Regions from separate parts of the Pantoea sp. SGAir0418 genome, predicted to be linked through region 3. Evidence: predicted binding sites of a transcription regulator. Region 3 holds the regulator's gene; each other region holds the start of a gene.

Region 1 (3,719 bases), 500 kb from region 3:
TGGCGTTAACGTCAGCAGTACCAAATGCCGCCACCAGATCGGCATCGGCGGTATTAACCACCCTGACGTCTTTCTCGCTCATGCCGGATTTCTCCAGCGCGCGCGCCAGCAGATAGTGTGAGACCGAGAGTTCGACGAGGTTGATGGGTTTGCCTTTCAGCGCGCTGACGCTGTCCGCGCCTTTAAGCAGAATGCCATCGTTGCCGTTAGAGTAGTCGCCGACAATCAGCGCGGTGCTGTCGACGCCGCCAGTGGCCGGAATGGTCAGCGCATCCATATTGGTCATGGTGCAGCCGTCAAAGCCACCTGCGGTGTACTGATTGACCGACTCGATATAGTCGTTAACCTGCACAAACTGAATATCGATGCCGTACTTATCGGCCCACTTTTTCACGATGCCGCTTTGCTGGGCGTAATCCCACGGCATCCAGCCAGCGTAGATGGACCAGCAAAGCTTAAAGGAAGGTTTAGCGGCGGCCAGCGACGGAACGCTGAACAGGGCGACGCTGCAAATCAGCAGCAGGCGCAGACAGGCTTTAATCATGATGATTCCTCTGGCGTTAACGGACGAAAATCAGGCAGGAGGCGGCGAGCAACGTTCTCGCTTTCCTCCCGGGCTTTTTTCCCGCCGTGTAACCGTCAGAGGACGGTCGGTCACTCTCGGACCAGCATCTCGCGATCGGAACCCTAGTGACCCATTGCAAATTGTGTGGCGACGTCGGTTGCCCGCGATCGCTCCTGCATCTGCCAGAAAGCAGGCAATATCAATGCCAGGTTGCTATCAGCCTGAATTACATGCGTTATTGCACAGCGCTGCGCTCGCAGGCAGGCTGCGCTGCACAGTTGTGCAGCAGGCACGCACCAGCGTGAAGCACTGCAGACCAGCCGTTGTACAGCCGGGGCCATTGCACTATTCTTTAGGACCTTTCCCAGCGAATCGAATTTAGCCATCGTCACAACAGGAGTTGAATTATGGCGTCAGGAATTTCCCGCATCTGGATGCGTAGCGGCATGCTGCTGGCCGGCGTGCTACTTGTGCTGCAGCTTACCGCCTGCGGCGATAAAGAGGGCGATCAGCGCAAAGCCTTTACTGATTTTCTGCAAAACACCGTGATGCGCAGCGGTGAACATCTGCCCAGCCTGAGCGAAAACCAGAAGCAAACCTTCGGTAACTACGCCAGTGATTACGCCATCCTGTATGGCTTCTCGCAGCAGGTGAATCAGGCGGTGGATCAGGGCATGCGCCCGGTGGTTGATGAGCTGGCGGCCATCCGCGTGCCGCAGGATTATCTGACACGCCGCGACAGCCTGCGCCAGGCAAGCGGCAATCTGAGCGTGCTGACGCAGCAGATTCAGAGCGCCAAAATGCAGGCCGACAGCAGCAAAGCCACGCTGAAGCAGCCAGACGATTTGAAGAAAGTGTACGACAGCGTGTACGCCAAAGTGGTGACGCAGCCAGCCAGCACGCTGATCCCGCTGCTGCCGCAGCTGCAGGCGCTGAGCCAGTCGGCAGTTCAGGCCGGCGATTATCTGCAGTCGCAGGGCGCGCGCGTCAGCTTCAATGACGGCGGCGTTCAGTTCCCGACGCAGGAGCAGGCCACGCAGTACAACACGCTGATGAGCAATCTCGCCAGCAACACGCAGGCGCTGACCCAGGCACAAAATGCCGTACAGGGCGGTTTGCAGTAAGCCGCTCAGCGGGCAGTTCTCCCCTGCCCGCTTTTTCAGATTTTCGTCACTTCCTTACATCGCCTTTTTCTGTCAGCACAGAGTGTGATCTGGCGCATTTTCAACCAAAAATAGTTTGTGATCTCAATCACATTTGTGAAACAAACCGGCCCAGGTGAAAGGTGATTTTTGTCACATTCCTACCGCTGTTGCGCGCATTTTTTCGCCAGCGTTGCTTTCTTACAGGGTATTTTTGTGATCAAAGTCACCTTTAATCCCCCTGCCCACCCCAATTTAGCGTGATATACATCACACTTTTTCCTGACGCTACGCAGTGTAATCAACTAGTGCTAGAGTCCGCGTGCATACAGTAATGCCACGGCCCCCGCCGTAACGTCTTAACAAAAACAAACGCGCTCTCTTATTGCAGCGCGTCTCAATAAGGGGTGGGTTTATGTCCTCATCAGTCAAGGTCAAGGTTCAGAGCTTTGGTCGCTTTCTGAGTAATATGGTGATGCCAAACATCGGTGCGTTTATCGCCTGGGGTATCATCACAGCACTGTTCATTCCAACCGGATGGATTCCTAACGAAACGCTGGCCAAACTGGTCGGCCCGATGATTACCTACCTGCTGCCGTTGCTCATCGGCTTCACCGGTGGTCGTCTGGTGGGTGGCGATCGCGGCGGCGTGGTCGGTGCCATCACCACCATGGGCGTGATCGTCGGTGCCGATATGCCGATGTTCCTTGGCTCGATGATTGCCGGTCCGCTGGGCGGCTGGGCGATTAAGTCGTTTGACCGCGCGGTTGACGGCAAAATCAAAAGCGGCTTCGAGATGCTGGTCAACAACTTCTCGGCCGGTATTATCGGTATGCTGCTGGCGCTGCTGGCCTTCCTCGCTATCGGTCCGCTGGTAGAAGGTCTGTCACACATTCTCGCCGCCGGCGTAAACCTGATGGTGCAGAACAACCTGCTGCCGCTGACCTCAATCTTTGTTGAACCGGCGAAAATCCTGTTCCTCAATAACGCCATCAACCACGGTATCTTCTCGCCGCTGGGTATCCAGCAGGCCAGCGAAGCGGGCAAATCGATCTTCTTCCTGATTGAAGCGAACCCGGGTCCGGGTATGGGCGTGCTGGTTGCTTATATGATCTTCGGCCGCGGCAGCGCCAAGCAGTCGGCGGGCGGTGCAGCGATCATCCACTTCCTTGGCGGTATCCACGAAATCTACTTCCCGTACGTGCTGATGGCGCCGCGCCTGCTGCTGGCAGTGATCCTCGGCGGTATGACCGGCGTGTTCACCCTGACGCTGCTGAACGGCGGTCTGGTATCACCGGCCTCACCAGGTTCGATTCTGGCCGTGCTGGCGATGACGCCAAAAGGCGCTTACTTCGCTAACATCGCGGCTATCGTTGCGGCTTTCGCCGTCTCCTTCGTGGTCTCCTCGATTCTGCTGAAAACCAGCAAAGTAAAAGAAGAAGACGATATCGAAGCGGCGACCCAGCGCATGAAAGACATGAAAGCGCAGTCAAAAGGCCAGGCCGTTGCCGGTTCACCGGTGGTAGCCGATGCCAGCAGCGTTGACGTCAGCCACGTGCGCAAAATCATCGTCGCCTGTGATGCCGGTATGGGCTCCAGCGCGATGGGTGCAGGCGTGCTGCGCAAGAAGGTGCAGGATGCGGGCCTGAGCAATATCTCTGTGACCAACAGCGCGATTAACTCGCTGCCGGGCGATGTTGATCTGGTGATTACTCACCGCGATCTGACCGAACGTGCGATGCGTCAGGCGCCACAGGCGCAGCACATCTCGCTGAACAACTTCCTCGACAGCGCGCTGTACACCAACCTGACTGAGCGTCTGGTGGCGGCGAACCGCAGCGAAGCCCACCGTGAAACGGTACAGACCGCGCTGGCAGACAGCTATGACGACGGCAGCGCGCACCTGTTCAAACTGGGCGCTGACAACGTGTTCCTCGGCCTGAGCGCCAGCAATAAAGAGCAGGCGATTCGCTTCGCCGGCGAGCAGCTGGTGAAAGGTGGCTACGTGCAGC
Region 2 (3,719 bases), 360 kb from region 3:
CTGCAGGATGTTGAACATGTTGGGCAGCGTGAAGAAGTTCGGGCTCTGGCTGGCAACCACGGCGATCAGCACAATCAGCGCGATCAGCGATTTCTGCTCCAGCAGCCAGGCTTTGCTGAACCAGCGACGGCTGGCAGGTAAGGTTTGGGCACTCATACAACTAACTCCTCGCTGTGTTGCTTACCGACCGCCGCTGCCATCAGGGATTCCTGAGTAGCCTGCTCACGGGAAAATTCGCCACTCAGATGGCCTTCATGCATCACCAGAATGCGGTCGCTCATGCCCAGCACTTCCGGCATTTCCGACGACACCAGGATGATGCTCAGCCCTTCGGCTTTAAACTGGTTAATTAACTGATAGATCTCTTTTTTCGCCCCGACATCGACGCCGCGCGTCGGCTCGTCGAGGATCAGCACATCCGGGCGCGTCATCAGGCCACGCGCAATCGCCACTTTTTGCTGATTACCGCCGGACAGCAGACCGATCGGCTGCATCATTGACGGCGTTTTCACATTGAACAGGCGAATAAAATCGCCCACCGCCAGCTGCTCTTCGGCGTGCTTCAGGCCGCCATCGGCGCGGCTGAAGTAGCGCAGCGCGGTCAGCGACATGTTCTCTTTGACCGACATCCCGAGCACCAGCCCGTCACGCTTACGGTCTTCCGAGATATAGACGATGCCGTTGGCCAGGCCGTCCTGCGGCGAGCGGGTGACAATCTCGCGGCCGTTAAGCGTCACTTTGCCGTGCGTACGCGGCAGCGCGCCGTACAGCACCTTCATTAATTCGGTGCGGCCCGCGCCCATCAGACCGGAGATGCCCAGAATCTCGCCCTTACGCAGGGTAAAGCTGACATCTTCTACGCCCGGTCCGCTAACGTGCTCGACCCGCAGCCGCACCTCGCCCGGTGTCTGATCGAGATGCGGATACTGATCCTCAAGCTTGCGGCCAACCATCATTTCGATCAGGCTCTCTTCGCTGAGATCGCCCACCGCGCGCTCGGCAATAAACTGACCGTCGCGGAACACGGTGACGTCATCGCAAATCTCAAAGATCTCTTTCATGCGGTGGGAGATATAAACAATGCCGCAGCCCTGCGCTTTCAGCTCATTGATGACGCGGAACAGCGACAGGGTTTCGGTATCGGTCAGCGCATCGGTCGGTTCATCCATAATGATGACCTGCGACTCGAAGCTGAGTACTTTGGCAATCTCTACCATTTGCTGGTCGCCAATCGACAGATCGCCCACCAGCTTGTGGCTGCTGAAGCGCAGATTGAGGCGCTTTAACAGCGCATCCGCCGCGGCATACATCTGTTTCCAGTCGATGCGGCCAAAGCGGTTAACGAATTCACGGCCGAGGAAAATATTTTCCGCAACGGTCAGCTGCGGGATCAGGTTCAGTTCCTGATGGATGATGCCGATGCCGGCTTCCTGAGACGCTTTCGGCCCGGAGAACGTCACTTCTTTTCCCAGCCAGTGCAGCGAACCGGCGTCCATACTGTAGATGCCGGTCAGCACCTTCATCATGGTGGATTTGCCCGCGCCGTTCTCTCCCACTAACGCCATCACGCGCCCGGGATAGACCGCCAGCGACGCGCCGTTGAGCGCCTTCACGCCGGGAAATGATTTTTCAATTCCCCTGAGTTGCAATAACGGTTGCATAGCGGCCTCAGAAAGTGACGCCCGCGCTCAGGATGACATTCGCATACGGAGAGCACTCTCCGCTGCGAATGACCGCCTGACTGCGCTGAGTGTGTTGTTTGAACTGTTCATGGCTGGTGTAACGAACGCTAATCACATTCCCCTGGTGCTGTTGCAAGGCTTCGAGCACGGCGATCAGCTGGCTGTGGAGTTGCGGATTGTGTTGTTGGATCTCCTCCGCTATCAGGGCGCTCTCAACCTGCATCTCCTGCGTGATGACCTCCACAACTTGTAAAAAATCGGGCGTACCGGGCGTCAGCGCCAGATCGATGCGCTGTGGACCGGCCGGGATCGGCAAGCCCGCATCGGCAATCGTCAGCGTATCGGTATGCCCGAGGCGGGCAATCACATGAGAGACTTCAGCGTTTAACAGGCGACCTTTTTTCATTTATTCCACTCCACAGCGAAACGTTTCGCTGTCTGGCAGTGTATTAAATGTACATGGCAACTCAATGACGGCATCACGGAAATGTGATCGCCATCGAAACGTTTCGCCTGGGCCGGGGAAAATTTGAGTTTGGCGGGATGGCGGAGCCCGCGACGTGGCTCCGCAGGGGAGGTTAGGGCAGTTTACGCACCTGTTTAACGTCCAGTTCAATCGAATTGAAATCCTTATCCAGTTCGCCGGTCAGCTCGACCTGATCCTTCGGCGTAATGGTCTGGCCGTTCCAGCGTTTGTGGTCGATCTCCACTTTCATGCTGCCGCTGCTGTCGCGGAACAGATAATCTTCATCGCCGATCTGCTTATCAAGCTGGCCGCGCACGGTGATCCAGCTGTCATCCTTCATCTCTTCGGCCTGTTTTACCGTCACCACACTGCTGTTATCGGCCTTAAAACCGCCGGCTTTAGCCTGAGCGGCTGGCGCGTTAGGGTCGACAAAGCCACCCTGCTGGGCGGCTAACACCGGGGTTGCTGCCAGGGCGATAATGGCGAACAGCGCTGCACTCTTTTTCATTTTTCACCTCATTTCCATGTCTGTGCGGATTACGGGAGCTATTTCACCACAGGGTTCTTAACAGGATCTTAAGGGAAAAAAAGAGGGGAAAAATAAGCCAAAACGGGCGAATGACGCTGTACAAGCGCGCATCTGCTTCGTATAAACCCCCAGATAACCGGGAGAAACGCATGCGCATTTTATTAATTGAAGACGATACGCTGATTGGCGATGGCCTGAAGGTCGGCCTGACCAAACTGGGTTTCAGCGTCGACTGGTTTGTCAGCGGCGAAGCCGGATTTCAGGCGCTCAACGCGGCACCGTGGGATGCCGTGGTGCTGGACCTGTCGCTGCCGGAGCGCGACGGGCTGGACATCCTGCGTCAGTGGCGTGAGCAGGGCGCGGATGTCCCGGTGCTGATCCTCACTGCACGCGATGCGCTGGACCAGCGCGTGCAGGGCCTGCAACTCGGTGCCGACGACTATCTGTGTAAGCCGTTTGCGCTGACGGAGGTGGCCGCACGTCTGCAGGCGCTGATTCGTCGCCGTCACGGTCAGCTGCAGCCGGAGCTGCGTCACGGCAGGGTGGTGATGGCTCCCGGCAGCCACAGCGTGACGTTTGATGGCGAACCGCTCAGCCTGAAAAGCCGTGAGCTGGCGCTGCTGGAGCTGTTCCTGCGCAATCCCGGTCGCGTACTGACGCGCGCACAGCTGGAGGAGAAACTGTACAACTGGGACGACGACGTCTCCAGTAACGCGGTCGAAGTGCACATCCACCATCTGCGTAAAAAGCTCGGCAGTCAGTTCATCCGCACCGTGCACGGTATTGGCTACACGCTGGGAGCGGCAGAATGAGTCTGTTCCTGCGACTGGCCATTGGCTTTCTGCTGTTAATTATTCTGTGTGGAGCCAGCGCCACCTTTAGCGCATGGCAGCAGACGCGCGACACCGTTAATGAGCTGTTTGATACCCAGCAGATGCTGTTCGCCAAACGCCTGCTGGCGCTGGATGCCAGTCGCCTGCAGGCCGCCTCGCTGCCAAAAACCAAAGCGATTCTGCGCCACCATCGCGGCGATCAGGATGAC
Region 3 (3,719 bases):
CCAGATCATACCGGCGAAGGCAATCAGGCAGCCCATCAGCGTATCCATCATGCGTGGCAGCAGGAACTGCGCGCCATTCAGTGACAGCAGCTGCAGCGAATACACCGCCGTCACCGTAAAGCCAATCATCGACCAGCCATAATATTTACGCGTGATCAGATAGCTGGCGAGCGTGATGACCAGCATGGTCAGCAGGGCAATCGACTCCGGAACAGCAAAGCGCAGCGACGCCGCGGCGATCAGCAAGCCGGCGAAGGTGCCGAGCGCCCGGTGCTGAATGCGCACGCGCGTGGCGCTGTAGCCGTTCTGGCTGACAAACATGATGGTCATCAGAATCCAGTAAGGCTTGGGAATATTGAAGAACAGCGCCAGCGCGCTGCCGAACATTAGCATCACCGCGAAGCGCGCCGCCGTCCGCAGCGCGGCAGATTTCAGCGACAGGTAGCTGCGCAGCGCCGGCAGCAGCGGCAGGCGGCGCTGGCGATCGGCCATCAGGTCGCGGGTGTACAGTGGCTTCTGCGTGCGCAGCACGCGGGCGATGCGGCTGAAATGGTAGAGGCAGAAATTACCGACCGGATTATCCGGGTGCTGCCGGGCAATTTTCTCCAGCGCGCCGAGCGGCTTCTCCATGTGGAAGCGTTCCGGCAGCTGGTGATAGAGAATGGCATCGGCCAGCACGCGCAGCCGTGCCGAAATGATTTTCGCGTTCCAGCGGATCACCGCCTCGGCGTGGCTCTGCTCCACCAGCTTTTGCACCTCTTCCGGCTGGTGCAGGCTGACCGAGATATGTTCCTGCAGATCGAGCGCGACCTGGAAAGCGCGCGTCAGGCGTTTATGGCTGTTATCACGGCTGGCGGACAGCATATGCATCTGCTGGTAGCAGGTGGTGATCAGATCGACCGCTTTCTGCTGGCGCGCCAGTAGCGGCGGCAGCGCTTTTTCCGGATCGGTCAGCTGCGTCAGCAGGGTGTATTTGGCGTCGCAGTAATCGGCCAGCTCGCGGTACAGCAGGCTGAGGGTCTCGCGCATCGGCTGCTCTTTCCACAGCCAGAACCAGAACCAGTTAAACAGCCCGTACCACAGCGTCCCGCCGATATACAGCAGCGGCGGGACCCACATCGGCATACGGCCGACGAGGCTTAAGGTAAAGATGGCGGCGATCAGCGTGCCGGGCAGCAAACGACCATGCAGCGGGCTGATTTCACCGGTCACGCCCACCAGCAGCGGCAACACCAGCAGAATCAGCGGCAGCGGCACAGCGTAAGCCGTGAGGTACTGAATCAGAAAACTGCCGCTGGCGAACAGTGCGCCGCCGACAATCAGCCGTTTGAAGAACCGCTTGTGTGGCGTATCCAGACCGGCGATGTTGCAGCAGGCCGGCACCAGGGAGAACAGCAGCCCTTTTTGCAGATCGCCAAACAGCCAGCCGAGCGCCACAGGCAGGCACAGCACCAGCGTTTGCCGCAGCGCATAGTTAACTTCCGGATGATAGATGATTCGACGCCACATCAGCTCATCGTAAACAGAAACGGCGCGATGTTGCCATCACGCCGTAGGTGAGAAGAAATCAGCGGGTGCCGTAAACGACGATGGTTTTGCCGTGTGCAGAGATCAGGTTCTGATCTTCCAGCATTTTCAGGATACGACCCACGGTTTCGCGTGAGCAGCCCACGATCTGACCAATCTCCTGACGGGTGATTTTGATCTGCATACCGTCCGGGTGGGTCATGGCATCAGGCTGTTTCGCCAGGTTGAGCAGCGTTTGCGCGATACGGCCGGTCACATCGAGGAAGGCAAGGTTGCCGACTTTTTCAGATGTTACCTGCAGGCGACGCGCCATCTGCGCCGACAGGCGCATTAAAATATCCGGATTGACCTGAATCAGCTGACGGAATTTTTTGTAGGAAATTTCAGCCACTTCGCAGGCGGTTTTCGCACGTACCCAGGCGCTACGCTCCTGGCCCTCTTCAAACAGGCCGAGCTCACCGATGAAATCCCCCTGATTGAGGTAGGAGAGAATCATCTCTTTGCCTTCTTCATCTTTAATCAGTACCGCGACGGAACCTTTCACGATGTAGTACAGCGTTTCCGCTTTCTCACCCTGATGGATGAGGGTGCTTTTGGATGGATATTTGTGAATATGGCAATGGGACAGGAACCATTCGAGTGTAGGGTCTGTTTGCGGTTTGCCGAGAACCATTCGCTATTATCCTCTGTTGTAATCGTGCCCAAAATACAGGGGGCAGTTTTCCCTGTCAGGCGGTGAAATCGTCCAGCGTTTCCCGTGAGGGACAGTTATTCGGGGGTGGATTCGTAAGCGATGCTTTTGATTCGTCCCGCTTTCGTCTTTCGTGACGAAAATATTTTCAGCACTGTTTGTAGCATAGCTTTTGCAACCTGTCTCCTGTTGTCTCGCTTCAGCAGGTGGGGGATGCGTCTGCATTGCTGTTTGTCAGGTGAAAGCGTACTCTGGCGGCAAAACCGCCGCTTCAGGAGAAAGAATAATGCAGGCACGAGTGAAATGGGTGGAAGGGCTGACCTTTCTCGGAGAATCCTCATCCGGTCATCAGGTATTAATGGACGGCAATTCCGGTGATAAAGCGCCCAGCCCGATGGAGATGGTGTTGATGGCTGCGGGCGGCTGCAGCGCGATTGACGTGGTGTCGATTCTGCAAAAGGGGCGCAACGATGTCGCCGATTGTGAAGTCAAACTGACCTCGGAACGCCGCGAAGAAGCGCCACGCATTTTTACGCATATCAATCTGCATTTTATTGTCAGCGGCAAAGCGCTGAGCGATAAAGCGGTAGCGCGCGCGGTGGATCTGTCCGCGGAGAAGTACTGCTCGGTCGCGATCATGCTGGGCAAGGGCGTCGAGATAACGCACAGCTACGAAGTGGTGGAGCTGTAATCCAGCCGGGAGCGCGGCCCTGCGCTCCCGATCTCAGTTCCTCACGGCGAAACTGGCGTATTAGCCTGCGCTATTCAATACGTTTTCCTTCAATCAACCGCTGCACCAGCGGCGTCATGATCAACTCCATCGCCAGTCCCATCTTGCCGCCCGGCACCACCAGCGTATTCATGTGGGAAATAAACGAGCCCTGGATCATCGCCAGTAAATAAGGAAAAGCGATGCCCTCCAGGCCGCGAAAATGGATCACCACAAAGCTCTCATCCAGCGACGGGATTTCACGCGCGGCAAACGGGTTCGAGGTATCCACGGTCGGCACGCGCTGGAAGTTGAGGTGCGTGCGGGAAAACTGCGGCGTGATGTAGTTGATGTAGTCTTCCATCGAACGCACCACCGAATCCATCACCGCTTCGCGCGAATGGCCGCGCTCGCTGGTGTCGCGTACCAGTTTCTGAATCCACTCCAGATTAACAATCGGTACCACGCCAACCAGCAGATCGACGTGTTCAGCCACGTTATGCTGCTGCGTCACCACGCCGCCGTGCAGGCCTTCATAGAACAGCACATCGGTGTTTTCCGGCAGCGGCTGCCAGGGTGTAAACGTGCCCGGCACCTGATTCCACGGCACCGCTTCATCGTAGGTGTGCAGATATTTGCGCGACTGGCCGAGTCCGCTCTGACCATAGTCGCGGAAAGTCTGCTCCAGCAGGCCGAAGTCGTTGGCTTCCGGGCCAAAGTAGCTGATGTGACGCCCGAGGTCGCGCGCCTTACGAATCGCCATGTCCATTTCCGGACGGGTATAGCGATGGA
Region 4 (3,719 bases), 1.2 Mb from region 3:
CCAGCGGCGCTTCACCGCCTGAATGAATTCATCAACGAAGGCTTCATACTCTTCGCCGGTGATGCGCGGATGGCGCCAGCCCATGTAGAGCGGATCGTTCAGCAGTTGCTGATTATTGGTGCCGACATCCAGCACCACCGGCAGGGTGTAGGCCGGGCTGATGCCACCGCACGCGGTGTACAGCGACAGCTTGCCGATAGGAATGCCCATGCCGCCAATGCCCAGGTCGCCGAGGCCGAGAATACGCTCGCCGTCGGTGACCACGATGACTTTGACATTCTGCTTGGTGGCGTTTTGCAGCATGTCTTCAATGCGGTCGCGGTTGTTGTAGGAGATAAACACCCCGCGCGCGCGACGGTAAATTTCAGAGAAGTGCTCGCACGCCGCGCCAACCGTTGGGGTGTAGATGATCGGCATCATCTCTTCCAGGTGGTTGTCCAGCAGGCGATAGAATAGCGTTTCGTTGGTGTCCTGGATGTTGCGCAGGTAGACGTGCTTGTCGTTATTGTTTTTGAAGTCCAGGAACTGACGCCAGGCGCGCTCGGCCTGCTCTTCGATGGTTTCTACGGCGTCTGGCAGCAGGCCATTGAGGTTAAATTCGTTACGTTCTTCCAGCGAGAAGGCGCTGCCTTTGTTCAACAGCGGAAATTCCAGCAGGATCGGACCCGCGTAAGGAATATACAGCGGACGTTTACTTTCGTACTCGAGTTCCATGCAGTGTTTGCTCCGGTTGCAGTGTTTTCTGACGTGTCGCCAGCAAGAAGGTAACGCCAGACCCGTTTATTGTGAAGTTCTGGCGCCCGATCCTATGAAAATTCCTGCAGATGTACAGCTTTTGTTAATAGAAGGTCACAAAAGCGGTAAAAGGATCACTAAACTGTTGGTTTCGAAACTAAAGTAACTGAGAAATTGCTGCAGCCGAGCGCGGCGAGGGTGGTGCGGGTGGCATCAAACTGGCTCAGCGTGGCGTCGGCGCTTTCTGCCAGCACTGCCTGCTGAATCTCTTCCAGCGCTTCGTTGTGCATGTTCATCAGAATCAGCGCGGCCTGTAATGGCGGCAGGCTCGGGTTAAAGGCGGCATTTTCGGCATAGCGCCCGGTGTAAATCTGGCCGCTGCGGCTCTGCAACGCCACGCCGCTATAACTCTGGCTATAAGGTGCATGGCTGCGGCTGGCGGCATCAATCGCGGCCTGCTGCAGCGCATCGCCCTGCGGCAGGAAACCGTGGTCGACCGGCGTCAGCAGCCGTTCGCTGATATTGAGATCGGCCGGGCCAAAGGCATCCGGTAAATAGTCGGCCAGCGTGCTGACCGCGCGGCCCGGCAGGCTGATGCGAATCGCCGTACCGCTATTCAGTTCATTCATAAACTGGCGGCAGTGCCCGCACGGCGTGTAGTTGACGGTAATGGTCGCCAGCTGCGCTTCGCCCCGCAGCCAGGCATGCGTGACTGCGCTCTGCTCGGCGTGGACCGTTTGCTGCAGCGGCGCATGTAAAAACTCCATGTTGGCACCGAAATACCAGTGGCCACTGATGCCGCGCGCAATAGCGCCCACGTTAAAGTGCGAAACCGGTGCCACGGCACAACAGGCGGCAATCGGCAGCAGTGCGAGTGCCAGCGCATCATCATCCAGACCGGTTGCCTGTTGCAGCTGAGCCACTTCCTGCGGTCGCAGCACGCCATGAAAATCAGCAGCGTCCAGCAGCGGCTGAAGCGCGCTCTGCAGCGCAGCGGGCAGGGCAGAGAAAGCGGAAGTGAATCGTGCATGCATGATGTTATGGCCTCATTAACTCGTCAGCGGCGGAGCGCCGCCTCAAGGTTTATATGTGATCCATGTCGCTATGACAATGCAAGCTGATTGGCTTGTTTCAACTTTGCGAGATCTCTCGCAAGTTTTACCCCAGTAAGCGCATCAGCAAAGGAAAAATGAAAGGCGCCAGTAACGAGGTGATGATGCCGCAGATTACCAGCGCCAGTGAACTGAAGGCGCCTTCCTGATAGTCAATCTCCGCGGCGCGCGCTGTGCCGAGCGCATGTGACGCGTTGCCAATCGCCAGCCCGCGTGATGACTTGCTGCGCACTTTAAACAGATTCAGCAGCATGTGACCAAACACCGCGCCCAGCACGCCAGCAATCAATACACAAATGGCGCTGATGGCGGGAATACCGTGTAGCGAGCCCGACACTGCCATGGCGATGGGCGTGGTCACCGACTTCGGCAGGATGGTGGCTGCGATTTCCGGCGTCGCCCCCATCCACAGCGCGATCGCCGTGCCGGACACCATGGCGGTAATGCTGCCGATAAAACAGACGCTGATGATGGTTTTCCAGCGCGCGCGAATCTGGTGCATTTGCTCATACAACGGCAGCGCCAGCGCCACCACGGCGGGCTGTAGCAGCTGATTAAGCAGCGCGCTGCCAGCAAAATAGCGCGCGTAGGGCAGGTGCGTCAGCAGCAGCAGTGGAATAATGATCGCCATGGCCACCAGCAGCGGATTGACGATGGAGAGGTTGATTCTGGCTGCCAGACGGCGTGCCAGCAGATACGCCACCACAGTAAGCGGCAGTGACCACCAGGCGTCACTCATGGCCGGACTCCTTCGGACGCTGCAGGCGCTCGGCGCTCAGGCCGACAATCAGCAACACCAGCAGGGTGCTGACCATACAGGAGACGACAATCGGGCCAAACTGTGCGCTGAGGATATCGGTGTAGCCCATCACGCCAACGCTGATCGGCACAAACAGCAGCGCCATGTAGCGGATCAATAGCTGACAGCCGGGTTTCACCCACGTTACCGGGATAATCTGCAGCGCCAGCAGGGTAAACAGTAACAGCATGCCAAGGATGCTGCCGGGAATGGTAAATGGCAGCAGGGCAGCAAGGCCGTTGCCGGCGTACAGCGCGGCATAGACGATGGCAAAGGCGCGCAGATAGCGCCAGCAGGCAGATAGCACGGTGGGCATGTCAGGCTCCTGTTTTCGTGGCGCTTCATCATACGCATTAAGCGCTTAGCGTGCTAGCGATCACACTGGAATGCAGATTCAGGATTTCAACACCTTTGCTTTGAAGCTGCGCAAAGCGGCGTAAGCTGGTGGGCAGAGCGAAGGAGCAGCGATGAACCACACCGTGCAACCGCAGCGCGCGCTGCGAAAGGCGATGCCGCAAGCGGAGCAAAAACTATGGCGCTATTTACGCAACCGAAATGTGTGTGGCGCGAAGTTTCGCCGCCAGCATCCAGTAGGAGGGTACATCGTTGATTTTGCCTGCGTTGAGCAATCGCTGATCGTGGAACTGGATGGTGGACAGCACAATGCGCCTGAAGATCAGGCTTACGATGCCCGGCGCACGGCGTATTTACAGCGCTGCGGCTGGCGCGTAATTCGTTTCTGGAATCACCAGGTGTTTAATGAATTTGAGGCGGTAATGGCGGAGATTTATCGCTGTCTGATGTTGGCGCGATAAGCGCGGTGCGGTTTTCCCCTCACCCCAGCCCTCTCCCGCAGGCGGGAGAGGGTTAGGGTGAGGGCCAGCGCGCACCAACCCTTACTACACCGGCATAGCCGGCTGGGCACCGCTATCCACTGTCAGCACAAAGCTGCGCTTCTGGAATCATCAGGTGTTTAATGAATTTGAGGCGGTGATAGCGGAGATTTATCGCTGTCTGATGTTAGCGCGATGAGCGCGGTGCGGTTTTCCCCTCACCCCAGCCCTCTCCCGCAG

What was found. The regulator CRP, encoded in region 3, controls carbon source genes, mostly activating them, when cyclic AMP is high. The targets are predictions, from matches to a motif close to ATGTGANNNNNNTCACAT.
Region 1: the regulator CRP is predicted to act here: its motif matches at 1,966-1,983, upstream of C1N84_RS18180 (PTS mannitol transporter subunit IICBA).
Region 2: the regulator CRP is predicted to act here: its motif matches at 2,170-2,187, upstream of rbsD (D-ribose pyranase).
Region 4: the regulator CRP is predicted to act here: its motif matches at 1,823-1,840, upstream of cdd (cytidine deaminase).

The regions. Positions count from the first base shown of each region.
Region 1 covers NZ_CP027911.1:3,907,806-3,911,524, forward strand. Annotated here, with positions in the region: gene C1N84_RS18170 (putative urea ABC transporter substrate-binding protein) at 1-544, opposite strand, end outside; guanidine-I (ykkC/yxkD leader) riboswitch at 608-702, opposite strand; gene C1N84_RS18175 (DUF3053 domain-containing protein) at 973-1,689, shown strand; gene C1N84_RS18180 (PTS mannitol transporter subunit IICBA) at 2,123-3,719, shown strand, end outside.
Region 2 covers NZ_CP027911.1:4,046,096-4,049,814, forward strand. Annotated here, with positions in the region: gene rbsC (ribose ABC transporter permease) at 1-156, opposite strand, end outside; gene rbsA (ribose ABC transporter ATP-binding protein RbsA) at 153-1,661, opposite strand; gene rbsD (D-ribose pyranase) at 1,669-2,088, opposite strand; gene C1N84_RS18855 (YgiW/YdeI family stress tolerance OB fold protein) at 2,261-2,656, opposite strand; gene qseB (quorum sensing response regulator transcription factor QseB) at 2,827-3,489, shown strand; gene qseC (quorum sensing histidine kinase QseC) at 3,486-3,719, shown strand, end outside.
Region 3 covers NZ_CP027911.1:306,754-310,472, forward strand. Annotated here, with positions in the region: gene C1N84_RS01305 (YccS/YhfK family putative transporter) at 1-1,509, opposite strand, end outside; gene crp (cAMP-activated global transcriptional regulator CRP) at 1,568-2,200, opposite strand; gene C1N84_RS01315 (OsmC family protein) at 2,505-2,909, shown strand; gene C1N84_RS01320 (phosphoribulokinase) at 2,980-3,719, opposite strand, start outside.
Region 4 covers NZ_CP027911.1:1,480,761-1,484,479, forward strand. Annotated here, with positions in the region: gene C1N84_RS06715 (NAD-dependent malic enzyme) at 1-714, opposite strand, end outside; gene cdd (cytidine deaminase) at 873-1,769, opposite strand; gene C1N84_RS06725 (CidB/LrgB family autolysis modulator) at 1,894-2,586, opposite strand; gene C1N84_RS06730 (CidA/LrgA family protein) at 2,579-2,962, opposite strand; gene C1N84_RS06735 (endonuclease domain-containing protein) at 3,114-3,461, shown strand.